Regions from separate parts of the Actinospica acidiphila genome, predicted to be linked through region 1. Evidence: riboswitches for the same ligand, from Rfam matches in the RefSeq annotation. Region 1 holds a riboswitch; each other region holds the start of a gene.
The links. A riboswitch is a leader RNA that binds a small molecule or an ion and turns the genes downstream of it on or off. The one in region 1 is predicted to bind cyclic di-AMP.
Positions count from the first base shown of each region.

Region 2: another riboswitch for cyclic di-AMP. It lies ahead of HXP48_RS35915 (M23 family metallopeptidase); the one in region 1 lies ahead of HXP48_RS13715 (transglycosylase SLT domain-containing protein).
Region 3: another riboswitch for cyclic di-AMP. It lies ahead of HXP48_RS08205 (M23 family metallopeptidase); the one in region 1 lies ahead of HXP48_RS13715 (transglycosylase SLT domain-containing protein).
Region 4: another riboswitch for cyclic di-AMP. It lies ahead of HXP48_RS04075 (M23 family metallopeptidase); the one in region 1 lies ahead of HXP48_RS13715 (transglycosylase SLT domain-containing protein).

Region 1 covers NZ_JABZEM010000002.1:3,119,507-3,127,176, reverse strand. Annotated here, with positions in the region: gene HXP48_RS13730 (M56 family metallopeptidase) at 1-885, opposite strand, end outside; gene fahA (fumarylacetoacetase) at 1,042-2,256, opposite strand; gene HXP48_RS13720 (HAD family hydrolase) at 2,520-3,392, shown strand; gene HXP48_RS13715 (transglycosylase SLT domain-containing protein) at 3,356-3,832, opposite strand; cyclic di-AMP (ydaO/yuaA leader) riboswitch at 3,836-4,005, opposite strand; gene HXP48_RS13710 (polyprenyl synthetase family protein) at 4,532-5,542, shown strand; gene HXP48_RS13705 (LolA family protein) at 5,798-7,036, shown strand; gene HXP48_RS13700 (ABC transporter ATP-binding protein) at 7,074-7,670, shown strand, end outside.
Region 2 covers NZ_JABZEM010000002.1:3,963,407-3,971,076, reverse strand. Annotated here, with positions in the region: gene HXP48_RS17755 (sporulation protein) at 1-595, shown strand, start outside; gene lhgO (L-2-hydroxyglutarate oxidase) at 661-1,884, shown strand; gene trmB (tRNA (guanosine(46)-N7)-methyltransferase TrmB) at 1,982-2,818, shown strand; gene HXP48_RS17740 (PrsW family intramembrane metalloprotease) at 2,879-4,204, shown strand; gene HXP48_RS35915 (M23 family metallopeptidase) at 4,308-5,327, opposite strand; cyclic di-AMP (ydaO/yuaA leader) riboswitch at 5,340-5,497, opposite strand; tRNA gene HXP48_RS17730 (tRNA-Met) at 5,824-5,897, opposite strand; gene HXP48_RS17725 (dihydrofolate reductase family protein) at 5,962-7,095, opposite strand; gene HXP48_RS17720 (response regulator) at 7,182-7,670, opposite strand, start outside.
Region 3 covers NZ_JABZEM010000002.1:1,896,388-1,904,057, reverse strand. Annotated here, with positions in the region: gene HXP48_RS08220 (DNA gyrase/topoisomerase IV subunit A) at 1-686, opposite strand, end outside; gene HXP48_RS08215 (M16 family metallopeptidase) at 1,423-2,805, shown strand; gene HXP48_RS08210 (M16 family metallopeptidase) at 2,802-4,190, shown strand; cyclic di-AMP (ydaO/yuaA leader) riboswitch at 4,394-4,559, shown strand; gene HXP48_RS08205 (M23 family metallopeptidase) at 4,572-5,345, shown strand; gene HXP48_RS08200 (GntR family transcriptional regulator) at 5,546-6,250, shown strand; gene HXP48_RS08195 (HPr family phosphocarrier protein) at 6,386-6,667, opposite strand; gene HXP48_RS08190 (bifunctional acetate--CoA ligase family protein/GNAT family N-acetyltransferase) at 6,844-7,670, shown strand, end outside.
Region 4 covers NZ_JABZEM010000002.1:888,274-895,943, forward strand. Annotated here, with positions in the region: gene HXP48_RS04070 (SGNH/GDSL hydrolase family protein) at 1-321, opposite strand, end outside; gene HXP48_RS04075 (M23 family metallopeptidase) at 574-1,497, opposite strand; cyclic di-AMP (ydaO/yuaA leader) riboswitch at 1,502-1,666, opposite strand; gene HXP48_RS04080 (tyrosine-protein phosphatase) at 2,186-2,983, shown strand; gene HXP48_RS34125 (DUF6126 family protein) at 3,018-3,146, opposite strand; gene HXP48_RS04085 (helix-turn-helix domain-containing protein) at 3,143-3,766, opposite strand; gene HXP48_RS04090 (aspartate aminotransferase family protein) at 3,846-5,261, opposite strand; gene dxs (1-deoxy-D-xylulose-5-phosphate synthase) at 5,258-7,171, opposite strand; gene ispG (flavodoxin-dependent (E)-4-hydroxy-3-methylbut-2-enyl-diphosphate synthase) at 7,200-7,670, opposite strand, start outside.

The sequences.
Region 1 (7,670 bases):
CACCAGCGACGCCACCGCGGTCGTCAGGGCGCGGTGGCGGCGGCCCAGCCGCGGAGGCGGCTCCAGGAGGCGGTCCACGCGCTCGCCGAGCAGCCGGTGGCTGGAGGAGCAGGACAGCACGCCCCGGTGCTGGTTCAGCTCGATCAGCGCCAGCGCGGTGGTCAGGTGCCCGCAGCGGCGGGAGGCCGTGTCGTCGGCGGCCAGCTCCACCAGCCGGTGCGTCTGCTCGCAGAAGTGGGCGAACAGCGGGACGCGCGGGAAGCCCGCCGCCAGCGCCGCCGACAGATGCAGCAGCCAGTCGTGGCGGGCCCGGGCGTGACCGCGCTCGTGCGTGAGGACCGCGTCGAGCTGGTGGTCCGTGAGCCGCTGCAGCGCACCGGTCGTGACGATCAGCTGGGGCGGGCTGCCCGGCATCCACCAGGCGTCCGGGTACTCCTCCTCCAGCACCAGCAGCGGCCCCCGCCCCTCGGGGAGCCCCGCCGGAAGGTCGGGCGCGCGGTCCCGCAGGTGCGCGCGGGCGCCGGCGCGACGGCGGCGGGCCTCGACCAGCTCGCGGGCGAGCATCGCGGTGGTCCAGGCGGCGCCCCCGGCCAGCAGCACGGTGAGGACGGTCGTCCACGGCGAGGCGTGCGACAGGTCGTAGGCGGCGGTCACGGCGGGCGGCGCCGGCGCGAACAGCTGCGCGCGGACGGTGCCGAAGACGGCGGCGGCGCCCAGCGCCAGGGCGGTCAGACAGCACAGCAGCACGGTGGCCACCAGGCACTGCCACACCCACAGGGCGACGACCGGCTCCCGTTCCGGCCACTTCGCCCGGGTCAGCAGGCGGGGGACGGGCAGGGCGGCGGTCACGGCGACCACGCTCAGCAGGAGCAGGCAGTACGTCATGCCACGGGCTCCGGATCCTGTCGGAAGAAGCGGCTCGGGACGTGCGGTGGTGCGGGCCGCGCGGCGTGGAGAACGACGCACCGCCCGACGCCAAGTATGACGGCGAAGGGCGGTGCGAGTCAGCGTGGTTGTACGCCTCGGCAAGGGCCGGAGGGGTCAGGACGCGGGGACCACCCGTCCCGTCACCTCACCGAGGCCCACCCGCGCCCCGTCCGGACCCGGCGCCCAGGCGGACAGTGTCACCACGTCGCCGTCCTCCAGGAACGTCCGCTTGCCGTCGGGGAGTTCGAGCGGGTCGCGGCCGTTCCAGGTCAGCTCCAGCAGGGAGCCCCGCTCCCGGTCCGTGGGACCGCTGACCGTGCCGGAGCCGTAGAGGTCGCCGGTGCGCAGGGAGGCGCCGTTCACCGTCATGTGGGCGAGCTGCTGGGCGGCCGTCCAGTACATGGTGGAGAAGGGGCACTCGGAGACGTCGTGGCCGTTGATCGTCACGGTGATGCGCAGGTCGTAGCCGCCGGGCTCCTCGCCGGAGTCGTCCAGGTAGGGCAGCAGGTCGTGGGTGCGCGCGGGCGGGGCGACGCGGGCCTCGTCCAGGGCGTCCAGCGGGGTGATCCACGCCGACACCGAGGTGGCGAAGGACTTGCCGAGGAACGGGCCGAGGGGCACGTACTCCCAGGCCTGGATGTCGCGGGCGGACCAGTCGTTGAGCAGGCACAGGCCGAAGACGTGGTCGCGGTAGGCGCTCAGCGGGACGGTCCTGCCCTGCTCGGAGGGGACGCCGACGACGAAGCCGACCTCGGCCTCGATGTCCAGCCGCACGGACGGGCCGAAGACCGGGGCGGGGTCGGCGGGCGCCTTGCGCTGCCCGGAGGGGCGCACGACGTCGGTGCCGGACACCACGACGGTGCCGGAGCGGCCGTGGTAACCGATCGGCAGGTGCTTCCAGTTGGGGGTGAGGGAGTCCTCGGCGTCGGGGCGGAAGATCTGCCCGACGTTCCGCGCGTGGTTCTCCGAGGCGTAGAAGTCGACGTAGTCCGCGACCTCGAACGGCAGATGGAGGGTCACCTCGGACAGCGGGTGGAGGAACGGCTCGACGGTCTCCCGGTGCGCCGGGACCGTCACCCACGCGGTGAGCGCGCGGCGCACGTCCGACCAGGCCGTGCGGCCCGCCGCCAGCAGCGGGTTGAGGGTGGGGCGGGCGAGCAGGGAGGCGTAGGGGGAGCCCAGGGCGTGCGCCGCCGCGCCGGCGTCGAGGACGTGGTCGCCCAGCCGGACGCCCACGGTGCGCTCCGCCGAGCCGGGGAGCGAGAAGACGCCGTACGGCAGGTTGTGCGGGCCGAAGGGGTCGCCCTCGGGGACATCGAAGGGGGGCATCGGGTGCTGCCTCGCTTTCGTGTGCGCGGGTGGGCCACGTGTCCGTGGCCGTGCCACACGTTACGGGGTCGCGTCCCGATGGGCCCCTGTTATCAGGGACGACTCCCGGAGCCGGGACCCGTGGAGCGCACCGTGTTCCGGTCAAAAGGGAAAACAGGTCTCAACCGGTCGCGTATCGGCGGCACAAGAAGGCAAAACGCACCCAATGCGCGGGCATACGGGCGCGGTGAATCGGACGGTCCTCTTGTCCGTATTCTCTGATCATGGCCGCACCCACCGATTGTTCTCTCATCGCCACCGACCTGGACGGGACGCTGCTGCGCGGTGACGACACCCTCTCCGACCGCTCCCTCGCCGCCCTCGCCCGGGCGGAGCGGGCCGGTGTCCGGCACCTCGTGGTGACCGGCCGGCCGGCCCCCAGAGTGCGGTCGCTGCTCGACGACCTCGGCTGCACGGGGCTCGCGGTGTGCGGACAGGGCGCGCAGGTCTACGACGCCGCCGCGCGGCGGATGCTGTGGTCGGTCCGGCTGGACCGGGAGCTGGCGGAGACCGCGCTCGGCAAGATCGAGGCCGAGGTGGGGGAGGTGTACGCCGCGGTCGACCAGGACGGGGTCGACGGGCTGACGCTGATCGAGCCGGGCTACCGGATGCCGCACCCGAAGCTGCCGTCGGTGCGGGTGGAGCGGCGGGACGACCTGTGGGAGCGGCCGATCAGCAAGGTGCTGCTGCGCCACCCGGAGCTGTCGGACGACGCGCTGGCGGCGGCGGCCCGGTCGGTGGTCGGCTCGCTGGCCACGGTCACCATGTCGGGGCCGGGCACGGTGGAGCTCCAGCCGTGCGGGGTCACCAAGGCGACCGGTCTCGCGCTGGCCGCCGAGCACCTGGGGCTGCGCCCCGAGGACACGGTCGCCTTCGGGGACATGCCGAACGACGTCCCCATGTTCCGGTGGGCGGGCCACGGCGTCGCCATGGCCAACGCGCACCCCGAGCTGAAGGCGGTGGCCGACGAGGTCACCCTGTCGAACGAGGACGACGGCGTGGCCGTCGTCCTCGAGCGACTGTTCGGGCAGACGGCCGCTCTCGGCCGTCAGAGGTCGGCTCAGTACGCGCCGAAGACGTTGTCGATCGAGCCGTAGCGGTCGGCGGCGTAGTTGCAGGCCGCGGCGATGTTGGCGACCGGGTCGAACGGGTCGAAGGCGGTGCCGGGCACGTGGTACGCCTGGAAGGTCGGGTCGATGACCTGGAGCAGGCCCTTCGACGGGGTGCCCTTCACGGCGTTGGAGTCCCACAGGTTGATGGCGGCCGGGTTGCCGGACGACTCCCGCATGATGTTGCGGTGGATGGAGTCGTAGGAGCCGGGGATGCCGTTCTGCGCCATGACGTCCATCGCCTCGCGGATCCAGCCGTCGAGGTTGTCCGGGTACGCGGTCGTGGAGGCGGCGGCCGTGGCCTGGGCCGAGGGGGCCGCGGAGGCGCTGGTGGCGCCGAACAGCGGCAGCGCGACCACGGCGACGCCGGTGCCGGCGACGGCGAGGGAGCGGACGAGGCGGCGGCGCGACGAAGCGATGACGGGCATGTCTGGGTTCCTCTCCTACGCCTGCGAGGTGAGCTGTCGGGTTCGGGCGGGAGAGTGCCCGGCCGTGCCCCTGCGGGCATGGCTTCACCCCGAGCCGTCCCGGCGTGTGTCCGGTACGGCGACTTACCTGGGTCCCCCGCTCCTGCCGTGCGTGAGTTGGTCGTCGGGTGTGATGCGGGTGGCGGCAGGACTCGGCGTCCACCCGGCAGGCCCGGAACGTATGCGAGAGCACATGTCGGGAACAAGTGCGACGATCACGCCACACCCCGTTTGATCTTGGAATGGGTGGTTTTGCGTGCTTGATCCTTTGCGATCGCCAAGCGTCAACTCCGTTGTGTGGAGCGGGATGACGGACGTGTGCGAGGGTGTCCCGGAGGCCGTCCGGCGCGTGACTCACCTCACGGGACGGTGACCGTGAGCGTATTTGTGGCCAAGGGGAATTAGCCCACCAATGACGGCAAATCGGACTCGGGGGTGGTGCAGGATGGTGCGCGGGTCGCTGTGTCCGGGAAGCCGAGGTATGTCCGTTGTTATCAGCCGATCAAAAACACTCCGCTTCTGATCCCGTATCGCCCTGCTTGTGACCCCGGGCCCTGGCGGTGATCGAAACCTGACCGGATACGCTGACTCGAGTGGTGGCAGCGACCTATCGACAAACCGTGTAACCGCCAGCAGACACCAGCAGACAGGAGACCCCTCGTGACCGTCGTCGGGCCGTTCGGGCTGAGCGTGCGGGACCAGGCTCTGGAAGCCGATGTCCAGGCCGGATTGACGGCTGTCGAGGAAGGGCTGCTCGAAGCCACCAAGAGCGAGGTGCCGTTCATCACGGAGGCCGCCCAGCACCTGGTGCGGGCCGGCGGCAAGCGGTTCCGTCCGCTGCTCGTCATGCTCGCCGCCCGGTTCGGCGACCCCTACGCGCCCGGCATCGTGCCGTCGGCCGTCGTGGTGGAGCTCACCCACCTGGCCACGCTGTACCACGACGACGTGATGGACGAGGCCGAGGTGCGGCGCGGGGTCGCGAGCGCGAACGCCCGCTGGGGCAACTCGGTCGCCGTGCTCACCGGCGACTTCCTCTTCGCCCGTGCCTCCCACATCCTGGCCGACCTCGGCCCGGAGGCCGTGCGGGTGCAGGCCGAGGCGTTCGAGCGGCTGGTCACCGGCCAGATCCTGGAGACCGCGGGCCCGCAGGACGGCCGCGACCCGGTCGACCACTACCTGGACGTGCTCGGCGGCAAGACCGGCTCCCTCGTCGCCGTCTCCTGCCGGTTCGGCGCGATGATGTCCGGCGCCGACGACACCGTCGTCGACGTCCTCACCCAGTACGGCGAGCGCCTCGGCGTCGCCTTCCAGCTCGCCGACGACGTCCTCGACATCGCCTCCGACTCCCACGAGTCCGGCAAGACCCCCGGCACCGACCTGCGCGAGGGCATCGCCACCCTCCCCGTGCTGCGCCTGCGTGAGCGTGCGGCCCGGCTCGGGCTCGCCGAGGACCTCGCCCTGTGCGAGCTGCTCGACTCCGACCTCACCGACGACGCCCGGCACGCCGAGGCGCTGCGCCTGCTGCGCGCCCACCCCGCGCTCGGCCAGGCCCGCCGGGACACCGTGCGCTACGCCGAGGAGGCGCGCGCCGCCCTCGCGCCGCTGCCCGAAGGGCCCGCCAAGTCGGCGCTCGTCGAGCTGTGCGACGCCGTGGTGCACCGGGCCGGCTGATCCGCCCCCGCCGTCCCCCGTACGCCTCCGGTCCCCGGGTGACCCCTACGGGGCGGGGCAGGCGCCCTCGTCCCGTGTCATACCGCAGCAGTACGCGGAGTTGAGCCCGCGGTCTGACGCTTCCGTCCCCCCGATTTGGTCAGATGGACCACGACGGAGAACACCACTTCTCACCGGTTCGGGTGAGAATGGCGGCTCGGGCCGAACTGGTGCGAGGACACGGGACGGAAGCCGCCGCGACGACGGAGGGCACACATGGCACCGTACGAATCCGACGACACGACGACCGCGGGGGAGGTCGAGGAGCCGCGCGCCGGGCGCCGCAAGGCCGCGCGGTACGTGGTCCCGGTCACCGTGATGGGCGTGGCGGCCGCGACGATCGGACTCGTCCCGGCGCTCGCCGACTCCGGCGACCCCGACCTGCCGGACATCACCGCCGCACAGCTCATCGAGAAGATCGCGCAGTCGGACGTGGAGCGGCTGTCCGGCACCGTGAAGATCACCACCGACCTGGGGCTGCCGAACCTCGGCGGGCTGGAGAGCGGCCTGCTCTCCGGCGCCACGGGCGGCGGCGACGGCGAGGGCGGCTCCTCCGCCGACCCGTCCGGCCGGCTCACCGAACTGGCGTCCGGCACGCACACCCTGCGCGTCGCCGCCGACGGCCCGGACCGCCAGAAGCTGTCCCTGCTGGAGAACGCGGCCGAGTACAGCCTCATCCACAACGGCAAGGACGTCTGGGGCTACGACAGCGCGTCCAACGAGGTCTACCACGCCACCGTCGACGAGGCGGACGCGAAGGAGCGGAGCGCGCAGCAGCCTCCGGCCACGCCGAAGGACTTCGCGGAGGAGGCGCTGAAGGCGGTCGACGACACCACGTCCGTGAAGGTCGACGGCACCGCCCAGGTGGCCGGCCGCGACGCCTACCGGCTGGTGGTCGAGCCCAAGCAGTCCGGTTCCACCGTCGGCGCCGTCAGTATCGCCGTGGACGGCGAGACGGGCATGCCGCTGAAGTTCACGCTCACCCCGTCGAGCGGCGGCTCGGCCGTCGTGGACGTCGGCTTCACCAAGGTGAGCTTCGACCGGCCCGACGCCTCCACCTTCGAGTTCACCCCGCCCAAGGGCGCCAAGGTGACCGAGGACACCGAACAGGACCGGGACCACGGCGACTTCGGCTTCGACAAGCAGCAGCGGGGCCCGAAGTCCGAGGAGGACCTCGCCAAGGGCCTCGACGGACTGCGGATGCTCGGCGAGGGCTGGAACACCGTCGCCGCCTTCGACACCGGTGCCGGCGCCGGCCTGCCCACCGGGGAGGAGGTCGGCGGCGACCTCGGCGGCTTCCTCGGCTCGCTCGGCGACCAGGTCAAGGGCGACTTCGGCAAGGGCACCGTGTTCAGCACCCGCCTGGTCAACGCCCTCATCACCGAGGACGGCAAGGTCTACGTGGGTACGGTCACCAAGGACGCGCTGGTGAAGGCGGCCGAGGCGGGGAAGTAGTCTCCCCGGACCCACGGGCCGGGGAACGGGGGAGCCGATGGACGGGACGTCCGCCACGGAGCAGACACGCGAGGGGCCGTCCGCGAGTGACGCGGTGGTCGTCACCCGCGGACTGACCAAGCGTTACCGCGGCGGACAGCTCGCCGTGGACGACCTGTGCCTGACCGTCCCGGCGGGCAGCGTCTTCGGTTTCCTCGGCCCCAACGGCTCGGGAAAAACCACCACCATCCGCATGCTGATGGGCCTGATCGAGCCGACCTCCGGGACGGCGCACGTGCTGGGGCGCCCCATGCCCCGCTCCGCGCGCGCCGTCCTGCCGCACGTCGGGGCCCTCATCGAGGGCCCCGCCCTCTACGGCTTCCTCTCCGGCCGGGACAACCTCCTGCGCCTCGACGCCGCCGACCCCACCGCCGACCCGCGCACCCGGAAGGCACGGGTGGCCGCCGCCCTGGACCGGGTGGGCCTCACGGCCGCGTCCGGAAAGAAGGCCCGGGCGTACTCCCTCGGCATGAAGCAGCGCCTCGGCCTCGCCGCCGCCCTGCTGCGGCCCCGCCGGCTGCTGGTGCTGGACGAACCGACCAACGGCCTCGACCCGCAGGGCATGCGGGAGATCCGCGCGCTCGTCCGTGAACTC
Region 2 (7,670 bases), 840 kb from region 1:
CTCCATGTCGCTCCAGGCGACGTACCGCGGCTTCGGCGACGAGGGCGTGGACCTCGCCCAGGCCGCCCTGGAGCGCAACCGCGGCCTGGCCACCGCCCGCACCCTCAGCTTCTTCCGCCTGGTCGAGGCACGCGCGCACGCACGCGCCGGGGACGCGCAGGCGGCCGGCGCCGCGCTGAAGTCGTCGGAGAGCTGGCTGGAGCGGTCCCGGCCCGGCGACAGCGACCCGACCTGGCTCGGCTTCTACTCCTACGACCGGTTCGCCGCCGACGCGGCCGAGTGCTACCGGGACCTGAAGGCGCCCCGCCAGGTGCGCCGCTTCACCGAGCAGGCGCTGTCGAAGCCCACGGAGGAGTTCGTGCGCTCGCACGGCCTGCGCCTGGTGGTCTCCGCGGTCGCCGAACTGGAGTCCGGGAACCTGGACGCCGCCTGTGAGCAGGGCGTACGGGCCGTGGAGGTGGCCGGCCGCATCTCCTCCGCGCGCACCACGGAGTACGTCAAGGACCTGCTGCACCGGCTGGAGCCGTACGGCGACGAGCCGCGCGTGGTCGAGCTGCGCGAGCGCGCCCGCCCGCTGCTGATGACCACGGCCTGACCCGTCCCGCCCCGCCCTTGGTTTGAAGCCGTTGTCAGTGGCGCAGTGCACTATCGACGCGGGAGGTGGCGCAGGTGGCGGCGGGGTCGTACGACTGTGACGTGGTGGTGATCGGCGGCGGGATCGTCGGCCTGTCGACGGCGTATGCCATCGGGCGGGCCGCCCCGGGCACGCGGGTCACCGTGCTGGAGAAGGAGCAGGGCACGGCCCGGCACCAGACGGGCCGCAACAGCGGGGTGATCCACAGCGGCATCTACTACCGCCCCGGCTCCCTGAAGGCGCGGTACGCGGTGGCGGGCGCGGCCGAGATGGTCAAGTTCTGCGCCGAGTACGACATCCCGCACGCGGTGACGGGCAAGCTGATCGTCGCCACGGAGCGCGAGGAGCTGCCCCGGCTGCACGCCCTGGTGCAGCGCGGCCGGGAGAACGGCCTGTCGGTGCGCGAGCTGTGCGGCGCGCAGATCGCCGAGTACGAGCCGGAGGTCCAGGGCCTGGCCGCGATCCATGTCGGCACCACCGGCATCTGCGACTACGGCGCGGTGGCCCGCCGGCTCGCGGAGGCGTCCGGGGCGGACGTGCGGCACGGCGCGGAGGTGGTCCGGATCGACCGCCGCCCCGACCGGGGCGTGGCCGTGCTGACGGCCGCCGGCGACATCGTGCGCGCCCGCACGCTGGTGAACTGCGCGGGGCTGCACTGCGACCGGATCGCGCTGCTCACGGGCGACGAGCCCGGCGCCCGCATCGTGCCGTTCCGCGGGGAGTACTACGAGCTGGCCCGCCCCGAGCTCGTGCGCGGCCTGGTCTACCCGGTGCCGGACCCGGCGTTCCCCTTCCTCGGCGTCCACCTCACCCGGGGCACGGACGACGGGGTGCACGTGGGGCCGAACGCGGTCCCGGCGCTGGCCCGCGAGGGGTACGACTGGCGGACGGTGCGGCCGCGCGAGCTGGGCGCGACCCTGGCCTGGCCGGGCTCCTGGCAGCTGGCCCGCCGCCACTGGCGGTACGGCGCCGGGGAGCTGCACCGCTCGCTGTCCAAGCCGGCCTTCGCGCGGGCCGTGCGCCGGCTGCTGCCCGCCGTGCGGGACGAGGACCTGGTGCCGACGGCGGCCGGGGTGCGGGCGCAGGCGGTGCTGCGCGACGGCACGCTGGTCGACGACTTCCTGATCCGGGAGGCGCCCCGCGCGGTGCACGTGCTGAACGCCCCCTCGCCCGCCGCGACCGCCTCGCTGCCGATCGGCCGGGAGATCGCCCGCCGGACGCTGGCCGGCCTCGCCGAGAGCGAGCGGTGAGTACGCGTGACGGGCGCGGCCGTCGGGCGGCCGGGCGCGGCCGGGCGGCCGGGCGCGCCGTCCCCGTAAAATCGAGGGCACTGTGTCTGATTCCGCGATGAGCACCCCCGAAGCACCGCACGCCGAGCGGACCGCCGGCGAGCCGGCCCCCCGCGCCCGCGCGAAGGGGGAGCCGCGCTTCCCCGACGGCCCGAAGGCCGACCCCGCCGGGTCGCACTTCGAACGCCGGATCCGCAGCTTCCAGCCCCGCCGCAGCCGCGTCACCGCGGGTCAGGCGGACGCGCTGCAGCGGCTGTGGCCGGTGTGGGGGCTCGACATCGACGGCAGCCGCCGGCTGGACCTGGCCGAGCTGTTCGGGAACGGCCGGCCGGTCGTCCTGGAGATCGGCTTCGGCATGGGCGAGGCCACCGCGGAGATGGCCGCCGCCGACCCGGACACGAACATCCTCGCCGTCGACGTCCACACCCCCGGCCAGGGGCATCTGCTGCACCTCGCCGAGGAGCGCGGCCTGACCAACGTGCGCGTGGCGAACGGCGACGCGATCATCCTGCTGCGCGAGATGCTCGCCCCGGACGCGCTGAGCGGGCTGCGCGTCTTCTTCCCCGACCCGTGGCCGAAGAAGCGGCACCACAAGCGGCGGCTGATCCAGCCGGAGTTCCTCACCCTGGCCGCGTCCCGCCTCGCGCCGGGCGCGACCGTGCACTGCGCCACCGACTGGGAGCCGTACGCGGGGCAGATGCTCGAGGTGCTGACCGCGCACCCGGACTTCGAGAACACCCGGGAGGACGGCGGTTTCGCGCCGCGTCCCGCGTTCCGGCCGCTCACCCGTTTCGAGCGGCAGGGGCTGGACAAGGGTCATGTGGTGAACGACCTGCTCTTCCGCCGCGTACCGCACGACGACCGCGCCGGCCGCCCGGACGGGGACACCGTCTGACCTCCCCCGGGGCCCCGCGCCGGCACGCAGCCCTGCCCCTTCCTCGTTAGGGTCGATCCCGTGGCCAGCAGCCCTCCGTACCCGCCGCACCCCGGCGCAGCTCCCGGCAGCACGCTGCGGCACCCGCACTGGTGGCAGCGCCCGGCGGTCCGCTACGGAGCGATGGTCACGCTGCTGGCCCTGTCCGGTCTGGTGATCCTCGCGCTGGTGCGGGAGCAGACGGGCACGCAGGGCTTCCTCGTCGGTCTGGGGCTGGCCGTGCTGCCGGTCCCGCTGCTGCTGGCGGCGTTCCGCTGGCTGGGCCGGGTGGAGCCGGGCCCCTGGCGGAACCTGCTGTTCGCCTTCGCCTGGGGCGCGTGCGCGGCGGCGCTCATCGCGATCGTGGCGAACAGCTTCGCCACCCGGTGGATAGCGACGACCACCGCCGACCCGGCCGGCGCCGACACCCTGGGCGCGACGGTCATAGCGCCGGTCGTGGAGGAGACGGCGAAGGCGGCGGCGGTGCTGCTGCTCTTCCTGTTCCGCAGACGCGACTTCCACGGGATCCTCGACGGCGTGGTGGCGGCCGGGTTCACCGCGACCGGTTTCGCGTTCACCGAGAACGTCCTCTACCTGGGCAACGCCTTCGGCACCGACCAGCTCACCGGCGGCAGCGGCATCGCCTCGGTCACCGCGGCGACCTTCTTCGTGCGCGTCGTCATGTCGCCCTTCGCGCACCCCCTGTTCACCGTGCTCACCGGCATCGGGTTCGGCGCGGCCGCGCTGGCCGCCGACCGCCAGCGGGTGCGGCGCGTCCTCCTCCCCCTCGCCGGGCTGCTCCTCGCGATGGGCATGCACGCCCTGTGGAACGGCTCCGCCACGCTCGGCCAGTTCGGCTTCATCGCGGTGTACGGGGCGTTCATGGTCCCGACGTTCGGGCTGCTGACCTGGCTCGTGGTGTGGACGCGGCAGCGGGAGCTGCGGACCGTGCGCACGGAGCTGCCCGCGTACGCGGTGGCGGGCTGGCTGCGCCCGTCGGAGCCGTTCGCGCTGGGCTCGATGCGGGCGCGGCGCCTCGCCCGTAAGTTCGCCCGCGAGCACGGGGGCAGGCCGGCGGCGCGGGCGGTCTCCCAGTACGAGGTGTACGCGACGCAGCTGGCGTTCCTGCGGCACCGGGGCCGTGCGGGGAAGGCGGGGGCGGACTTCGTGACGCGGGAGCGGGAGCTGCTGCTGGAGCTGTGGCACCGGCGCCAGGCGGCCCGCCCGGCGCTGGAGCACGCGGCCCGCCTCACGGCGCCCCGGGTGCCGTACGGCGCGGGCTGGGCGTACGGGCCGGTCCCGGCGGTGTGGCCGCCGCAGGGGCAGCCGCCGTATCCGGCGTACGGGGAGAACCCCTACCGGCGCTGAGAAGGCCCCGGACACGCGGAACCGGCAGCCCTGACGTCGGGGGGTCGTCGTCGGGGCTGCCGGCGTTCACGGCGTCGGCGGCCGGGAGCCGGCCGCCGGTGGTTCAGATGCTGAGGCCCTTGCCGGCCAGCCAGGCCGCCGGGTCGACGCCGCCGGAGCCGGTGTGGACCTCGAGGTGGAGGTGGGCGCCGGTGACGTTGCCGGTCGCGCCGACGCGGCCGATCACGTCGCCGGTGGCGACCTTCTGGCCGACGCTGACGTTGATCGACGACTGGTGGGCGTACCAGACCTCGGTGCCGTCGTCGAGGGTGAGCACGGTCTTGTAGCCGTACGAGCCGTCCCAGCCGGCGGAGGTGATCGTGCCGGTGTGGACCGCCTTGATCAGGGTGCCGGTGGGCGCGGCGAAGTCGAGGCCGGTGTGGTAGCCGGAGGACCAGTAGGCGCCGGCCTGACCGAAGGTCGAGGTGATGGTGTACGAGGAGGTCGGCAGCGCGTACTGCTTGGCCAGCTCGGCGAGGCGCTCGGCCTCGGCCTTCTTCGCGGCCTCCTCCTCCGCCTTCTTCTTGGCGGCCTCGGCCTTCTCCTTGGCCTCCTTCTCCGCCTTGGCGGCGGCCTCGGCGGCCTCCTTCTCGGCGGCGGCGAGGGCGGCGGCCTCCGCCTTGCTCTGCGCCTGGCCCTGCTGCTGCTCGACCTGGGCCATGATGCGGGCGCGCAGCGCCTCGCCGGCGTCCGCGCCCTCCTCGGCGCCGGTGTCGGCGGCGGCCATCCTGCCGATGTCGCTGAGGGGGGTGCTGGATCCCTTGGGCGTTTCCTCGTCGGAGATGAGGGAACCCACGTGGGGAAGGTCGGGGATGGAGATGGAGACGGGCGGCTTGCCGGTCTGGGCGCTGGCCATGCCGCCGGCGCCGACGGCGGCTATGACGCCGACGCCGAGGACGGTGGAGCTGCGGGCGAGTCCGCCTCCGCGCTGCTTGGCGACGCGGTGCCGGCCACGCACGGGCCGCACGGACTCCGCGGTGGGGTTCCACTCCTCGAAGGGGCCCTCTTCGGCGCCGGGGGCGCCGTACGCGAAGGTGTCGTTCGGCTTGAACGGGGCCTCGGGGGCAGGCGGGTTGGACGCCACGTGGGCGCGCTCCTTTCCTTCCGTCTTCGCCTACCGGGTTAGCTGACGGGTTCGGAGCGGGAAGGTCTCCTACGCGCGTATACGAACCGTGTTCCCACGGCGGTATCCGCCCGATTCACCCCATGGTGGTGGTTCCCCGGTTCCCTTGCGGGATTCGGCGCGTGCGCACGGAGCCGCCTTCTGTGACGGCTGGGACGACCGCGCTGCGTTATCGAACGTTAATAGACGCGGGGGCCGGATTCCAAGCCGTTCCTCTTGATCGTTAACGATTTCCGCGTGGACTTAAGCGCCACGAGCGGGCGAAAACGGGCGAGTTGACTGCGCCTCGGACGACCGGCCGAACCTGACGGTTCGTCAGTTGTTATGCGCTGCGGCGCCGTTCGCTCACTGTGCGTGAAAGGCGAGGTGGAGGACGCGTGAAGGGGCGGGCAACGAGCGCCGTCATGGAAAGCACCGAGGGCCGGAACCCTTTCGGATTCCGGCCCTCGGCCTTCAGTAGCGGGGACAGGATTTGAACCTGCGACCTCTGGGTTATGAGCCCAGCGAGCTACCGAGCTGCTCCACCCCGCGTCGGTAAACACGAGTGTACGGCATCCACGGGGTCCGATGCACATCGCTTCCCCGGCGGGCGCGATCAGCCGCCCAGCAGGTGCGCGTTCGGCGCCTTCGCGCGCTGCTCGAACTCCGGCAGCACCAGCACCGTGGCGCCCCCGTCCGCCAGGACGGCGCTGCCGTCGGCGTCCGTCACGAAGGTGTCCGGCTCCCGCCAGGCCGTGACCACCCGGCGCACCCCCGCGTCCAGGATCAGCCGCGCGCAGGGTGCCGGACGGGACGCGCGGCGGGCGCACGGCTCCAGGCTGGAGTAGACGGTGGCGCCGGCCAGCCGCGGGTCGGCGGGGTCGGCCTTGGCGAGCGCGGCCTCCTCCGCGTGCACCACCGGGTCGTCGCCCTCCCGGGAGTGGCCCCGCGCCAGCTCGGTCCCGTCGGCGGCGACCACGACCGCGCCGACGCTGAACGCGGTCTCGGAGGGCGGGCACTGTCCGGCCAGGTCGCAGGCGAGGGCGAGCCAGTGACGGTCAGCGGCGGACGGCAGCGCGCCGGTGCCGGGCGCGGTGGGTTCGTAGCGCGTCAGGACGACGTCGCCGACGGGCCGGGTCTCCACCAGGCGCAGCCGCCCGCCCTGGTAGGAGCCGGGGCCGAACAGGCGGGGGGCGTCCGGGTCGCCGACGAACAGCGGGGCGAGGACGAGCTGGAGCTCGTCGGCGAGGCCTTCGGTCGTCAGCTGGGTGTGGATCCGCCCGCCGCCCTCCACCATCAGCCGCCGCACCCCGCGCACGTCGTGCAGGTGCTCCAGCAGCGGCCGCCACTCCACGGTGTCGCCGAGCGGCACCACGTCGGCGGCGATGCCCAGGGCTCGGGCGCGTTCGGCACCCTTGCCGGTGGTGTAGAGGACCTTCTCGCCGCCGGTGTGCCAGAAGCGGGCCGCAGGGTCCAGGTCCCCGGAGCCGCTCACCGTGACCTTCAGCGGGTACTCGGGCAGGCCGTCGGCGACCCGGGCGGCGCGCCGCTCGGGCGAGTTGACCAGCAGCCGGGGGTTGTCGGCGCGGATCGTGCCCGCGCCGACCAGGATGGCGTCCACCGACGCCCGGACCTCGTCGACCCGGTCGAAGTCGGCCGGGCTCGACAGCAGCAGCCGCTCCGGGCCGGTGTCGTCCAGGTAGCCGTCGAGGGAGACGGCGGCGGACAGCAGGACGTACGGGTACGGCATCGGCGGGCTCTCCCGGGTGCGGGCGGCGGCGGGACCGCTGCGCGGTCCGGCTCCAGTCTGGCAACCCGTGCCGCCGGGGGCAGAGGTCAGGGCTCGATCAGGCCGACCCGGATGGCGTACCGGGTGAGCTCAAGGCGGTCCCTCAGGCCCAGCTTGGCGAGCAGGTTGGCGCGGTGCCGCTCCACCGTCTTGGGGCTGATCACCAGCATGTCCGCGATCTGCTGCGAGGTGTGGCCCTCGGCGACGAGCTTGAGGATCTGCTCCTCGCGGTCCGTGATGGCCTTCGCGGGCAGGGAGCGGCCCTCCCGCGCGAGGTCGAGGTAATTGTGGATGAGCGCGTTGACCGCCCCCGGGTAGAGGAAGGGCTCGCCCCGCATGGTGGCGTGACAGGCCTCCACGAGGTCGCGGTCGGCGACCGACTTGAGGACGTAGCCGGAAGCTCCGGCGGCCAGCGCCTCGAAGAAGAACTGCTCGTTGTCGTACATGGTCAGCACGAGGATCCGGGTCTCCGGCAGGGTGCGGGAGAGCTCACGGGCCGCCTGCAGGCCGGTCAGGCGCGGCATGGCGATGTCGAG
Region 3 (7,670 bases), 1.2 Mb from region 1:
AGGTCGGGGCCCGGGACGTGCTTCATCAGGGCGTCGAGGTCGGCGTTCGGGTACCGGATCAGGTGGCGTGCGGCGGCGACGACCTCACGCAGGTTGTGCGGCGGCATGTTGGTCGCCATGCCGACGGCGATGCCCGAGGCGCCGTTCACCAGGAGGTTGGGGAACGCGGCGGGCAGGGCGACCGGTTCCTGCTCCTGACCGTCGTAGTTGGGCGCGAAGTCGACCGTGTCCTCGTCGATGGACTCGGTCATCAGGCTCGTGGCCTCGGCCATGCGGCACTCGGTGTACCGCATGGCGGCCGGCGGGTCGTCGTTGCCCAGCGAGCCGAAGTTGCCGTGGCCGTCCACCAGGGGCAGGCGCATGGAGAACGGCTGCGCCATGCGGACGAGGGCGTCGTAGATCGACGCGTCGCCGTGCGGGTGCAGCTTTCCCATCACCTCGCCCACCACGCGCGCGCACTTGACGTAACCGCGCTCGGGGCGCAGGCCCATCTCGTTCATCTGGTAGACGATGCGGCGGTGCACCGGCTTGAGACCGTCACGCGCGTCGGGCAGGGCGCGGGAGTAGATGACCGAGTACGCGTACTCGAGGAAGGAGCCCTGCATCTCGTCGACGACGTCGATGTCGAGGATCTTCTCCTCGTACGGGTCGTCGGGCGGCGGGGTCTTCGTGCTGCGGCGGGCCATCGCTGCCGGCTCCTTGCTGAAGCGTGGGACGGGATCTGACGCGGACCATTGTGGACCTTCGCACTGACAGGGCGGGACCAGGACCCGGGTCCTGCCGCCCGGTTCGGCACGGTACGGCGGCGCGAGCAGGCTACGCGGCTCCGTCGCCGCGCACGTCGCGGGGTCGCCCCACGGCCCGCGTCCACCCCTCCGCGCGCCTGCCCCGCGGACCGCCACCACCCCTCCGCGCGCCGGCACCGCAGATCGCGTCCACTCCTCGGCGAGGTCGCCCGCGGCCCCTCGCGCGCCTGCCTTGCGGACCGCGCCCAACCCCTCAGCGAGGTCGCCCCGCAGCCCCCCGCGCCTACCCCGCGGACCGCGCCCAACCCCGTCGGCGGGGTCACCCCGCAGACCGCATCCACCTCCCGGCCGGGTCACCCCGGGCCGGCACCGCCCCCGCGTGCGCACGGCTCGCCCCCTCCGCGGCTCACCCCGGCGCGCACCCCCACCCGCCCGCACCCCGACAGCGCACGACGGCGCACCCCAGGGAGCGACCCGGCGCACACCCCCCGTCACGCGCCGTGCGCTTCCCACACCTCCCGCACCCCTCACACCACCCGCCCCACCAGGTTCTCGCTCTCGGCGTAGCGGCCCGGTCCGGGAACTCCACCGGCTGTCCGCACGCTTGCATACAGTGGCAGGACCGGCAGAAACGGCGGTGTCGACGACGACCGCCTTCGCGATCGAAGGGACGTACATGCCCATGGGTCACACGGCCACAGCCCAGGCAGGCTCCGGGGGCCTGACAGCGACCGAACACCGCCTGGCCAACGGCCTGCGCGTGGTGCTCTCCGAGGACCACCTGACCCCGGTCGCGGCGGTGTGCCTCTGGTACGACGTGGGCTCACGGCACGAGGTCAAGGGCCGTACCGGCCTGGCTCACCTTTTCGAGCACCTGATGTTCCAGGGCTCCGCCCAGGTGAAGGGGAACGGCCACTTCGAACTGGTGCAGGGCGCCGGCGGCTCGCTCAACGGCACCACCAGCTTCGAGCGGACCAACTACTTCGAGACCATGCCCGCCCACCAGCTGGAGCTCGCCCTCTGGCTGGAGGCCGACCGCATGGGCTCCCTGCTGACCGCCCTGGACGAGGAGTCCATGGAGAACCAGCGGGACGTGGTGAAGAACGAGCGCCGTCAGCGCTACGACAACGTCCCCTACGGCACGGCGTTCGAGAAGCTGACCGCCCTCTCCTACCCGGAGGGCCACCCCTACCACCACACCCCGATCGGGTCGATGGCGGACCTGGACGCGGCGACCCTGGAGGACGCCCGCCAGTTCTTCCGCACGTACTACGCGCCGAACAACGCGGTGCTGTCCGTGGTCGGCGACATCGACCCCGAGCAGACGCTCGCCTGGATCGAGAAGTACTTCGGCTCCATCCCGTCGCACGACGGCAAGCCCGCCCCGCGCGACGGCTCGCTGCCCGACATCATCGGGGAGGAACTGCGCGAGGTCGTCGAGGAGGAGGTCCCCGCGCGGGCGCTGATGGCCGCCTACCGGCTCCCGGAGGACGGCACGCGCGCGAGCGACGCCGCGGACCTGGCGCTCACCGTCCTCGGCGGCGGCGAGTCCTCGCGGATTTACAACCGCCTGGTGCGCCGCGACCGTACGGCCGTCGCGGCCGGGTTCGGCCTGCTGCGGCTGGCCGGGGCGCCGTCCCTGGGCTGGCTGGACGTCAAGACGTCCGGCGACGTCGAGGTGCCGGTGATCGAGGCCGCCATCGACGAGGAGCTCGCCCGGTTCGCCGAGGAGGGCCCCACCGCCGAGGAGATGGAGCGCGCCCAGGCCCAGCTGGAGCGCGAGTGGCTCGACCGGCTCGGCACGGTCGCCGGCCGCGCCGACGAACTGTGCCGCTACGCCGTGCTGTTCGGCGACCCGCAGCTCGCCCTGACCGCCGTGAGCCGGGTCCTGGAGGTGACGGCCGAGGAGGTCCAGGAGGTCGCCAAGGCGCGCCTGCGGCCCGACAACCGCGCCGTGCTCGTCTACGAGCCCGTCGCCCCGGCGGCCGGTGACGCCGCCGACGACACCGAGGAAGCCGCCGCAGCCGGCGCCGACGAGAACGAGGAGGCGGCGAAGTGACCGAGCTCGCCACGATGGAGTTCCACCCCCGGCCGCAGGCGGGCGAGGCCAAGCCCTGGGCCTTCCCGGCCCCCGAGCGCGGCGCCCTCGACAACGGCCTGACGGTGCTGCGCTGCCACCGCCCCGGCCAGCAGGTCGTCGCCGTCGAGGTGGTCCTCGACGCGCCCCTGGACGCGGAGCCGGAGGGCCTGGACGGCGTGGCCACGATCATGGCCCGCGCCTTCTCCGAGGGCACCGACAAGCACTCCGCCGAGGAGTTCGCCGCTGAGCTGGAGCGCTGCGGCGCCACCCTCGACGCGCACGCCGACCACCCCGGCGTCCGCCTCAGCCTGGAGGTGCCCGCCTCGCGGCTCGCCAAGGGGCTCGGACTGGTCGCCGACGCCCTGCGCGCGCCCGCCTTTGCCGACAGCGAGATCGAGCGGCTGGTCCGCAACCGCCTCGACGAGATCCCGCACGAGCTGGCGAACCCGTCCCGCCGCGCCGCGAAGGAGCTCGCCAAGGAGCTGTTCCCGGCGAGCGCGCGCATGTCCCGTCCGCGCCAGGGCACCGAGGAGACCGTCGAGCGCATCGACTCCGCGGCCGTGCGCGGCTTCTACGAGAAGCACGTCCGCCCGGCCACGGCGACCGCCGTGGTGGTCGGCGACCTCACCGGCGTCGACCTGGACGCGCTGCTCGCCGACACCCTGGGCGCCTGGACGGGCTCCCAGGCGCAGCCGCGGCCCGTCCCGCCCGTGGTGGCGGACGACACCGGCCGCGTCGTCATCGTGGACCGGCCCGGCGCCGTGCAGACGCAGCTGCTGCTCGGCCGTACCGGCCCGGACCGCCATGACCGGGTGTGGCCCGCGCAGGTGCTCGGCACGTACTGCCTCGGCGGCACCCTGACCTCCCGTCTGGACCGCGTCCTGCGCGAGGAGAAGGGATACACCTACGGCGTACGGGCGTTCGGCCAGGTGCTGCGCTCGGCCCCCGACGGCACCGGCGCGTCGATGCTGGCCATCAGCGGCTCGGTCGACACCCCCAACACCGGCCCCGCGCTGGACGACCTGTGGACCGTGCTGCGCACGCTGGCCGCCGAGGGCCTCACCGACGACGAGCGTGACGTCGCCGTGCAGAACCTGGTGGGCGTGGCGCCGCTCAAGTACGAGACCGCCGCGGCCGTCGCGAGCACCCTGGCCGATCAGGTCGAGCAGCACCTGCCGGACCACTACCAGGCCGACCTGTACCGGCAGTTGGCGGCGACGGGCACCGTGGAGGCCACGGCGGCCGTCGTGAACGCCTTCCCGGTGGACCGTCTGGTGACCGTGCTCGTCGGTGACGCCGCGCAGATCAAGGCGCCCGTGGAGGCGCTGGGGATCGGCGAAGTCACCGTCGTCCCGGCCGAGTAGGGCCGACGACGGGACGCACGCGTGCGGGAGCCCCGGTGGACGGGTACGTCACCGGGGCTCCCTTATGCCCGAATTGGGGCGGAGGTTGCCCGTCTGCCCTGTGGGATGCGCTACAAAACCCGGGATCCGTTTGAGGATTGCGAGATGTCCCGCTTAGTTTCGTGCGGGCTGTTCGTCGGGCAGTGCGCCGCATCCGCGGCACCGGACAGTCATCGCCGAGTCCCCGTACGGCGCGAGCCAGGGGAGCCGGGGACCCACACGAAGTCCCTGGGGTGAATCGGACGCCCGCGCGTGTCGCGAGGGGGTCCGTAGGAGACCTTCCTGCTCCGAACCCGTCAGCTAACCCGGTAGGCGAGAGGGAAGGAAAGGACCAGCTTGTACATGGCGTTCACCCGCGCCACCGGGAAGCACCGTCGTCCCAGCCGCGTCCAGCGCGGCACCGCCCGCGCCGCGGGCGTCGCGGCCCTCGCGGGCACCGGCGTCGTCGGCTCCCTCGCGGCCCCCGCGCTCGCCGCCGAACCGGCCGCGGCACAGACCGGCCTCACCCCCGTCGTCACCCTCGGCGACGTGGTCGCCGACCGCGTCGACGCCCAGGCCGCCGCCCAGCACGAGGCCGCCCGCGTGGCGGCCCAGGAGGCCGCGCGCAAGGCCGCCGAGGAGGCGGCCCGGGAGCGCGCGGTGGAGGAGGCCGAGAAGGCCCGCGCCGAGAAGGAGCGCGCCGCGCGTGAGGCGGAGCGCAAGCGCCTCAACACCTTCGTCTCCCCGATCCCCGGCTCGTACGTGTCGACCGCGTACCAGAGCGGCGGCGCCATCTGGTCGTCCGGCAGCCACACCGGGATCGACTTCCACGCCGCGAGCGGCACCCCCGTCCAGTCCGTCGGCGTCGGCACGGTCGTCGAGGCCGGCTGGGGCGGCGCGTACGGCAACCAGGTCGTCATCAAGATGCACGACGGCACGTACACCCAGTACGCGCACCTGTCGTCCGTCTCCGTGTCGGCGGGGCAGGAGGTCACCGCCGGCCAGCAGATCGGCGTGTCCGGCGCCACCGGCAACGTCACCGGCGCCCACCTCCACTTCGAGGCGCGCATGTCCGCCGAGTACGGCTCCGACCTCGACCCGGTCTCCTACCTCCGGTCGCACGGCGTGAACATCTGAGGCGCGTCCTAACGCCTTCCGGGCCCCGGCTCCCACGAGCCGGGGCTTTCGCCGTTTTCGAACCCTTCCGCGCGGGCGCCGCCTGTCCAAAAATTATGTATGGATTCCGGTCCGCCGTCGGAAAATGTCGTCGATTGCAATAGAGTCACGAACGGACGTCAATCGTCGACGTTTCACGGGGATTAAGCCGGAGGTCGGTCATGCGTATTCCCGCGCACTCGGTGTGCACGGCGATCCGGGACGACATCGTCGCCGGTGTCTACGAGCGCGGGGGCCGGCTCACCGAGGAACTGCTCGCCCGTCGCTACGGCGTCTCCCGCGTCCCCGTCCGCGAGGCGCTGCGCACCCTGGAGGCCGAGGGGTTCGTGGTGACCCGTCGGCACGCGGGCGCGTGCGTGGCCGAACCCACCGAGCAGGAGGCCGCCGACCTGCTGGAGATGCGCCAGCTCCTGGAGCCCCTGGGCGCCTCCCGGGCGGCCCAGCGGCGCACCGACGCCCATCTCAAGGTGCTCCGCGGCCTGGTCAGGTTGGGACAGGAACGCGCACGTCAGGGCAGCAGCGACGACCTGCGCTCGCTGGGCGGCTGGTTCCATGAGACGCTCGCCCAGGCCTCCGGCAGCCCGGCTCTGACGTCGATGCTGACCCAGCTCAGGCACAAGATCGCCTGGATGTACGCGGTCGACGGGCCGCCCGACCCGGTCGCGTACTGGGCGGAGCACGGCGCGATCGTGGACGCCGTGGCGCGCGGCGACGGCGAGCGGGCGCGGTCGCTCACGGCGCTGCACACCGAGCAGGCGAACTCCGGACACCGGCTGCGGTTCGGCTCCGGCGCCGAGCGAGCCGTCCGCACGGACCGTGTGAGGAACTCGCAACATGCCGTAAACATGCCGAGTCTCCGCCATTAACACGGGTCCCGTATACAAAGAGGGCGCACATGGCGGGGGCTATTTCTGCTGCCCGGAAATGGGAAAGAGAAAGGCCCGCCCGGATCACCGGGCGGGCCTTTCCGTGTCGCACGGCCGTCGCGTGCGAATTCCGGTTCAGACGGTCTCGGGGAGTTCCTCGAGGCCCTCGGAGACCAGCTTCGCCAGACGGTCGAGGGCGGCGTCCGCGCCCTCGGCGTCGGAGGCGAGGACGATCTCCTCACCACCCTGGGCGCCGAGGCCCAGGACGGCCAGCATCGAGGCCGCGTTGACGGGGGTGCCCCCGGCCTTGGCGATCGTCACCGGGACGCCTGCGGCCGTGGCGGCCCGTACGAAGATGGAGGCGGGGCGGGCGTGGAGACCCTCGGCCCAGCCGACGTTGACGCGGCGCTCAGCCATGTGTTGCTGCCCTTCGCTGTTCAGGGTTGTCTAGACCAGTCTTCCATATCGTGGCGCGTGCCCGGAGCGGCGTCTGGGACGCCCCCGCGGGCCGCCGGGCCGCGGCCTCGGCCCGGCGGTCGTCCACCACAGACTGCCTCGCGCCGCCGCCGGACGCGAGCCGTACTCTGGGGCCCATGCAGACCTCGTCGGACCGCCACGAGTACCCCGCCCACTGGGAGGCCGACGTGGTGCTGCGCGACGGCGGCACCGCGCGCATCCGCCCCATCACCGCCGACGACGCGGAGCGCCTGGTCAGCTTCTACGAGCAGGTGTCCGACGAGTCGAAGTACTACCGCTTCTTCGCGCCCTACCCACGGCTGTCCGCCAAGGACGTGCACCGCTTCACCCACCACGACTTCGTCGACCGGGTCGGGCTCGCGGCGACCGTCGGCGACGACTTCATCGGCACCGTGCGCTACGACCGCATCGGAGCCGGCGGACGGCCCGCCACCGGCGCGGAGGCCGACGAGGCCGAGGTCGCCTTCCTGGTGCAGGACGCCCACCAGGGCCGCGGCGTCGCCTCCGCCCTCCTGGAGCACATCGCCGCCGTCGCCCGGGAGCGCGGCATCCGCCGGTTCGCCGCCGAGGTGCTGCCCGCCAACACCAAGATGATCAAGGTGTTCACCGACGCCGGGTACACCCAGAAGCGCAGCTTCGAGGACGGCGTCGTCCGCCTGGAGTTCGGCCTCGAACCCACCGACCGCTCCCTGGCCGTGCAGTACGCGCGCGAGCAGCGCGCGGAGGCCCGTTCCGTGCAGCGGCTCCTCGCCCCCGGCGCGGTCGCCGTCATCGGCACCGGCCGCACCCCCGGCGGTGTCGGACGCAGCATCCTCGGCAACATCCGCGACGGCGGCTTCACCGGCCGCCTCTACGCCGTCAACGGCGCGCTGCCGGAGGGACAGAAGGAGCTCGACGGGGTACCCGCCTTCCGCTCCGTGCGCGACATCGACGGGCCCGTGGA
Region 4 (7,670 bases), 2.2 Mb from region 1:
CGCGAGCTGGGCGATCGCCTTCTCGAACCGTTCGGCCACCTCGTCCGGGTCGGTGCCCGGGCGCAGGATGTCGTTGCCGCCCGCGCAGAAGGAGACCAGGTCCGGGGCGAGTTCGACGGCCCGGGGGACCTGGTCGGCCACGATCTGGTCCAGCAGCTTGCCGCGCACGGCGAGGTTGACGTACCGGAAGTCGCCCTCGGGCCTGCGGTCCGCGAGCAGAACGGCGAGCCGGTCGGCCCAGCCGACGAACGCCCCGTCGGGCCCGGGGTCGCCGACGCCCTCGGTGAAGCTGTCCCCCACCGCCACGTACGACCCGATCACTGTTGCCTTGTCACTCTTCGAATCGTCTGCCACAGCCGGACATGATTCACCTTCGGATGTGACCTACGCGACCGTAGGCGGGGGTTGACGCGCGGTGAGATAAGCCACTTCAAGGTTTGGCCAAGCCAGGAATAGGTACGGCCCCGCGCCCGGCACGGGCCCGGACACACCGAAGGCCGGCCCCGTGGATCGGGGTCGGCCTTCGGCGCGCGTGTCAGGAAGGGTGCCGCTCGGGAGCCGGAGCTCCGGGTGTCAGAGGGAGACGCCCTTGCCGCGGAGGTACGAGATCGGGTCCACGTCCGAGCCGTAGTCCGGGCTGGTGCGGATCTCGAAGTGCAGGTGCGGGCCGGTCACGTTGCCGGTCGCACCGGAGAGACCGACCTGCTGGCCGGCGCTCACCGTCTGGCCCGCGGAGACGGACAGGGAGGACAGGTGGGCGTACTGGGCGTAGTGGCCGTCGTTCAGCTGGATGACGACCTGGTTGCCGTACGCGCCACCCCAGCCGGCGGAGACGACGGTGCCGGCGCCGACGGCCTTCAGGGGGGTGCCGGTCGGGACGACGAAGTCGGCACCGGTGTGGTAGCCGCTGGACCACATGCTGCCGGCCACCTTGTAGGCGGTGCCGACGCTGCCGCCGGACACCGGGGAGGTGAAGCCGGAGGCGGGGGCGGTCTGCGTGGACGCCTCGTTGGAGGAGGACTCCTCGGCGGCCTTCTGCGCGGGCTTCTCGGCCGGCTTCTCCGCCTTGGGCGCGGCGGGCTCGGCGGCCTGCGGCGAAGTGGACTGCTTCGGGGCGCTCTTGGCGGCCTTGCCGTCGATGGAGAGCTTCAGACCCGGGTGGATGAGCGACGGGTCGTCACCGACGGCCTCGCGGTTGTCCGCGTAGAGCTGCTTCCAGCCACCGTCGACGTGCTCGGCCTCGGCGATCTTGGCGAGGTAGTCGCCGGCCTTCACGGTGTACGTGCGGACCTCGTCGCCCTTCTCGGCCTTGGCCTGCTGGCCGGTGACGGAGAGCGACCGGACCGACGTCTCGGGGGCGGACTGCGGCGTCGCGGCATGCGCGCCGGTGGCGCCGAGGAGCGGCAGGGCGAGAGCGGCGCCACCGGTTCCGGCGACGGCGATGGAGCGGGTGAAACGCTGGGCCTTGGTACGGCGGTGCTTACCCTTCGCGGGCATGACGAATTCCTCTCCGGCGCCTACGAGGTGAGCTGTCGGGTGCGGACTGGAGATGTCCGGCCGCGTTGCTGCGCGGCTTAACCCCAAGCCTGTTTCCGGGGCCCGGAACAGGCAGTTGTACCTGTGGGTCCCCCGCTCCTGCCGTACGTCGGGTCAGTGTGTGCGGGCTCCGGGCGGCGGCAGGATTAGGCGTCCGTCCGGATCGGTTGGGAACGTAAGCGACCTCGACGCGGCGAAACAAGCGCGGGTTCCCGCGAACCCGCTTTTTCCGTGATCGAAAGGCGGAAATGACGTCACCGTGCGTCGATCCCGCGAGTGAGCCGCAGGTGAATTCCCTTGTCACGGAGGTGAATTACGTGAGCATGGCGACAGCACACGGTCACCGGTATGACGATGCTCACGCACCCCATCCTCAAATCCTTTGCTACCGGGGCACGTTATCCCCAAGTGTCTTATTCGGACATATCATCTATTCATCATGAAGTCGGGCAGGACGGTCGACGCAATCGCGACATCCTGATCTTGGCGGGACGAGCCCCGGAATCCCGCCTCAGGAACAAACAGAAAGCGACATAATCCAACGTCGCAAGGGCGGCCGACACCTCGTTGCCCCTGGCAGCCATGTCGTATCGTCGAGTGGTGCCCGTCGACGAGCCGCGGCGACGGCGCGAAGTGGGAGGAGCCGTCCGTGACGCAGGAGATCCCGTCGACCGAGCCCCAGCTGACCGGGGTGCGCAACTTCCGCGACGTGGGCGGGCTGCCCACGGTGGACGGCCGGCGGGTGCGGCACGGGGTGCTGTTCCGCAGCGGTCACCTCGCCCACGCCACCGCGGAGGACGCCGCCTTCCTCTCCTCGCTCGGTCTGCACACCGTGTTCGACTTCCGCAACGCGGCCGACCAGAAGCTGGAGGGCCCGGACGTGGCACTGCCGGGCGTGCGCAACGTCAACCTGCCGCTGAGCGACCCGGCCGACGGCGCGGAGTTCTGGAAGATGGTGCGCGACGGCGACCTGGACCAGCTGCGCGCGATCCTCGCCGACGGCCAGGGCGCGGACCGCATGATCACCTCGTACCGCACGATCATCAAGGAGCGGACCCCCGAGCACTCCCAGGTGCTGCGCGCGCTCGCCGAGGACAGCGTCCCCGCGCTGATGCACTGCGCGGCCGGCAAGGACCGCGCGGGCCTCTCGGTGGCGGTGACCCTGCTCGCCGTGTGTGTGGAGCGCGACGCGATCGTCGAGGACTACCTGAAGTCCAACGCCAAGCACCGCCGCTACAAGGTGCGGCGCAGCGGCAGCTCCCCCGACGCCTACTCCCCCGAGGTCATGGAGCTGCTCAGCCCGCTCTTCGACGCGCGCGCGGAGTATCTGGCGGCCGCCTTCGACACGGTCGAGGAGACCTGGGGCGGCGTGGACGCCTACCTGGAACAGGGGCTCGGGCTCACCCCGGCCCACCGGGAGCGGCTGCGCGAGCGCCTGCTCGACTGACACCCGCCCCCGTGCGCGCCTCGCCCCGTGGCCGCTACTTCTTCGGCGCGATCTCGAAGAGGAAGTAGATGAAGGCCGCGAAGAGGTGCCCGACCACGACGTAGACGAACAGCCTGACCCAGAGGGCCCTCGGGAACTTCTCCTCCATGTCCTTGCCGGTCACGGTGTCTCTCCATGGGTCGGGCCCAGGCACAGGGCGGCCGTGGGACTCTGCAGCAGGGTGTGCACGAACAGCAGCTCGACCCCGTCGGGGTCCTGCGCGGCGATGCGGTGCGGGGTGAGCGAGTCGAAGTGAGCGCTGTCGCCCGGGGACAGCCGGTGGAGGGTGTCCCCGAGGCGCAGCCGCAGCCGCCCCTTGAGGACGTACAGCCACTCCTCGCCGGGGTGGACGCGCACGATGTCGCCCTGGGAGCCGTGCGGCACGTGGACCCGCAGGGCCTGCATGCCGCGCCCGGCGGCCCCGGCCTGCCAGTAGGTCCAGCCGCCGGCCTCGGTGGGTTCCATGTCGGCGGCGCGCACCACGGCGTCACGCTCGACGGCCGACTCCCCGAGCAGCTCGGAGACGGTCGTACCGTAGATCCGCGCGAGGGAGAGCAGCATCGGCAGCGAGGGCTGGCGCTGTCCGGTCTCCAGCCGGGAGAGGTGGGCGGGTGACAGGCCCGCCTGCCGTGCGGCGGCCTCCAGCGTCAGGGAGGCCCGCCGGCGCAGGGCACGCAGCTGAGGAGCGACCGCGGGGAGGGCCCCGACAGGCTCGTCCCGCGGCTCGGTCTCGGAGGAGCTCATGCCTCCATTGAGCACCGGACTTTGCCTTTGGGGCAATTTTCTTGCCTCAGAGGCAAAGCCCGTCGTGCTCGTCGCGCGGTCAGCGGTTGGCGACCGCCTGCTTCACCAGGGTCCGGCCGAAGTCCCAGATGAGCCCGCCCTCGTGGGCGTCGTCCATCACCGCGGTGAAGGCGTCCACGAACCGGTCCACGTCCCCCTCGTCGACGATCAGCGGGGGGATCAGCTTGATCACCTCGAGGTGGTCCCCTGACACCTGCGTGAGGATACGGTGCCGCTGGAGCAGCGGGACCACCACCATCTGAGCGAACAGCCCCTTGCGGGCCGCCTGGAGCATGGCCCAGCGCGAGCGCAGTTTCAGCGAGCGGGGCCGCCCGAACTCGATGCCGATCATCAGGCCCCGGCCGCGGACGTCGGCGAGCAGCTCGTACCGGTCGGTCAGGGCGGCCAGCCGGGTCCGCAGCAGGTCCCCGACCCTGCGCACGTGCGCCACGATCTGTTCGTCCTCCATGACCGACAGGACCGCGAGGCCCGCCGCCATGGCCTGCGCGTTGGCGCCGAAGCTGGCGGAGTGCACCAGCACACGGTCCATCGACGAGAAGACCTTCCTGAAGATCCACTCCTTGCCGAGCGTGGCCCCGACCGGCACGTACCCGCCGGACAGCGCCTTGGCCACGCACACCAGGTCCGGCTCCACGCCCTCCTCGTGCTGGTAGGCGTAGAAGTCACCGGTGCGGCCGAGCCCGGTCTGCACCTCGTCGGCGATCAGCAGCGCCTTGTGCCGGTGCAGCAGGTCCTGCGCGGCCCGCAGATAGCCGGGCGGGGCCTCGTGGACGCCCTTGCCCTGGATCGGCTCCACGATCAGCGCGGCCACGTCGCCCTTGCGCAGCTCCCGCTCCAGCGCGTCGAGGTCGCCGAGCGGCACGGCCGTGTCGGGCAGCAGCGGGGCGAACCCCTCCCGGAAGCCGGACTCGCCGTTGACGGACAGGGCGCCGGTGGTCAGCCCGTGGAAGGCGTGGTCGCAGTACAGCACCCTGGGCCGGCCGGTGGCGTAGCGGGCGAACTTCAGGGCACCCTCCACGGCCTCCGTGCCGCTGTTGCCGAAGAACACCCGGTCCAGGTGCGGGCTGTGGACGAGGAGCCGTTCGGCGAGCAGGCCCGGCAGCGGCTGGCAGTCGAAGCGGGTGAGGTCGGCGAGCGACAGGTCCAGGACGTCGTGCAGCGCCTTGCGGACCACGGGGTGGTGGCGGCCGAGCCCCATCACCCCGAACCCGGCGAGCATGTCCAGATAGTCGTTCCCTTCGGCGTCCCAGAAGTGGGCGCCCTCGGCGCGCTCGTAGACCTTGTCGAAGCCGATGGTGTGCAGCATGCGCGGGAGCTGCGGGTTGAGGTACCGGTTGTGCAGTTCGTAGCGCTCGGCCCCGCGCTCTGCCAGCAAGGCGCCGAGGTCGAACTTCCCGGCCTGGGACGACTCCGACGCGGACTCCGCGGTGGTCATGCCTGGTGCTCCTGTGCGTCCGGTGACTGTTTCGCGAGGTCCTCCCGGGCGGCGAGGCTCGCACTGATCCGCCCGGCGACGTCGACGGGCGTGAGACCGATGTCGGCGAGGACCTCGCCGCGCTTGGCGTGCGCGAGGAACTGCTCCGGGATGCCGAACCGCCGCACCGGCACGTCGACGTCGGCGTCGCCCAGCGCCAGCGCCACCGCCGAGCCGACCCCGGCGGCGCGGCTGTTGTCCTCCACCACGGCCACCAGCCGGTGGTCGGCGGCCAGCGGCGGGAGGGCGGGGTCGACGGGCTTCACCCAGCGGGGGTCGACCACGGTGCAGCCGATACCGCGTGCCCGGAGCAGGTCCGCGGCCTGGAGGCAGACGGACGCCATCGCCCCGACGGCCACCAGCAGCACCTCGGGGTCGTCCGCGCGGTGCAGCACGTCCATGCCGCCGATCCGGTCCACCGCCGGGACCGCCGGGCCGACGGACTCCTTCGGGAAGCGCAGCAGGGTCGGCGCGTCGTCCACGGCGACCGCCTCGCGGAGCTGGGCGCGCAATTGGTCGGCGTCGCGGGGCGCGGCGATGCGCAGGCCGGGCACCACCTGGAGCACCGACATGTCCCACATGCCGTTGTGGGAGGGGCCGTCGGTGCCGGTGACGCCCGCCCGGTCCAGGACGAAGGTGACGCCGCAGCGGTGCAGGGCCACGTCCATCAGGAGCTGGTCGAAGGCGCGGTTGAGGAAGGTGGCGTAGACGGCGACGACCGGGTGGAGTCCGCCGGTGGCGAGCCCGGCGGCGGAGACGGCGGCGTGCTGCTCGGCGATGCCGACGTCCCACACCCGGTCCGGGAAGCGCTCGGCGAACGGGCCGAGGCCGACCGGGTGGAGCATGGCGGCGGTGATGGCCACCACGTCCTCGCGTTCCTCGCCGATCCTGACGATCTCCTCGCCGAAGACCGAGGTCCAGGACGGCCCGCCGGAGGGGGCGAGGGGCGCGCAGGTGAGCGGGTCCATCACGCCGACGGTGTGGAAGTGGTCCTCCTCGTGGGCGAGGGCGGGCTCGTAGCCGCGGCCCTTCTCGGTGATGCAGTGCACGAGGACGGGGCCGTGGAAGCGTTTGGCGCGGCGCAGCGCGGACTCCACGGCCCTGATGTCGTGGCCGTCGATCGGGCCGACGTACTTCAGGCCCAGGTCCTCGAAGAGGCCCTGCGGGGCGAAGGCGTCCTTGAAGCCCTTCTTCGCTCCGTGCAGCGCCTCGTAGACGGGCGGCCCGACCACGGGGGTGCGCTGGAGGACGTCCTTGCCCCAGGCCAGGACGCGTTCGTAGCCGTCGGTGGTGCGCAGGGCGGCGAGATGGTTGGCGAGGCCGCCGATGGTGGGGGCGTAGGAGCGTTCGTTGTCGTTGACGACGACGATGAGCGGACGGTCCTTGGCGGCGGCGATGTTGTTCAGCGCCTCCCAGGCCATGCCGCCGGTGAGCGCGCCGTCGCCGATCACCGCGACGACGTGCCCTTGCTCTCCGCGCACCCGGCGGGCCTTGGCGAGCCCGTCGGCCCAGCCGAGTGCGGTGGAGGCGTGGCTGTTCTCGATGACGTCGTGCTCGGACTCCTCGCGGGAGGGATAGCCGGAGAGGCCGCCCTTGCCGCGCAGCTTGGAGAAGTCCTGACGGCCGGTCAACAGCTTGTGCACGTAGGACTGGTGGCCGGTGTCCCACAGGATGCGGTCCACCGGCGACTCGAAGACCCGGTGCAGGGCGACGGTCAGCTCCACCACCCCGAGGTTGGGCCCGAGGTGGCCCCCGGTCCTGGCGACCGCGTGCACCAGGAACTCCCTGATCTCGTCGGTCAGTTCGCCGAGTTCCGCCTCGGTCAGCGCCTTCAGGTCACGTGGTTGCCGAATGTTCTCCAGAATCGTCACGCTCGGGCCCCCTTCGGTTCCGTGCTGCTCAGCTCACGGTGACGGCCGGCTCCCCCGACGCGATACCGTCCTTCTCCATCTGCTCGGCGATCTTCATCGCCTCTTCGATGAGGGTCTCCACGATCTTCGACTCGGGCACGGTCTTGATGACCTCGCCCTTCACGAAGATCTGCCCCTTGCCGTTGCCCGACGCCACACCCAGATCGGCCTCACGCGCCTCACCCGGACCGTTCACGACACAGCCCATGACCGCGACGCGCAACGGCACCTCCATGCCGGTCAGGCCCGCGGTGACCTCCTCGGCCAGCTTGTACACGTCCACCTGCGCACGCCCGCACGACGGGCACGACACGATCTCCAGCCCCCGCTGCCGCAGATTGAGCGACTCCAGGATCTGGATGCCGACCTTGATCTCCTCCACCGGCGGGGCCGACAGGGACACACGGATGGTGTCACCGATGCCCTGCGACAGCAGCGCACCGAACGCGACGGCCGACTT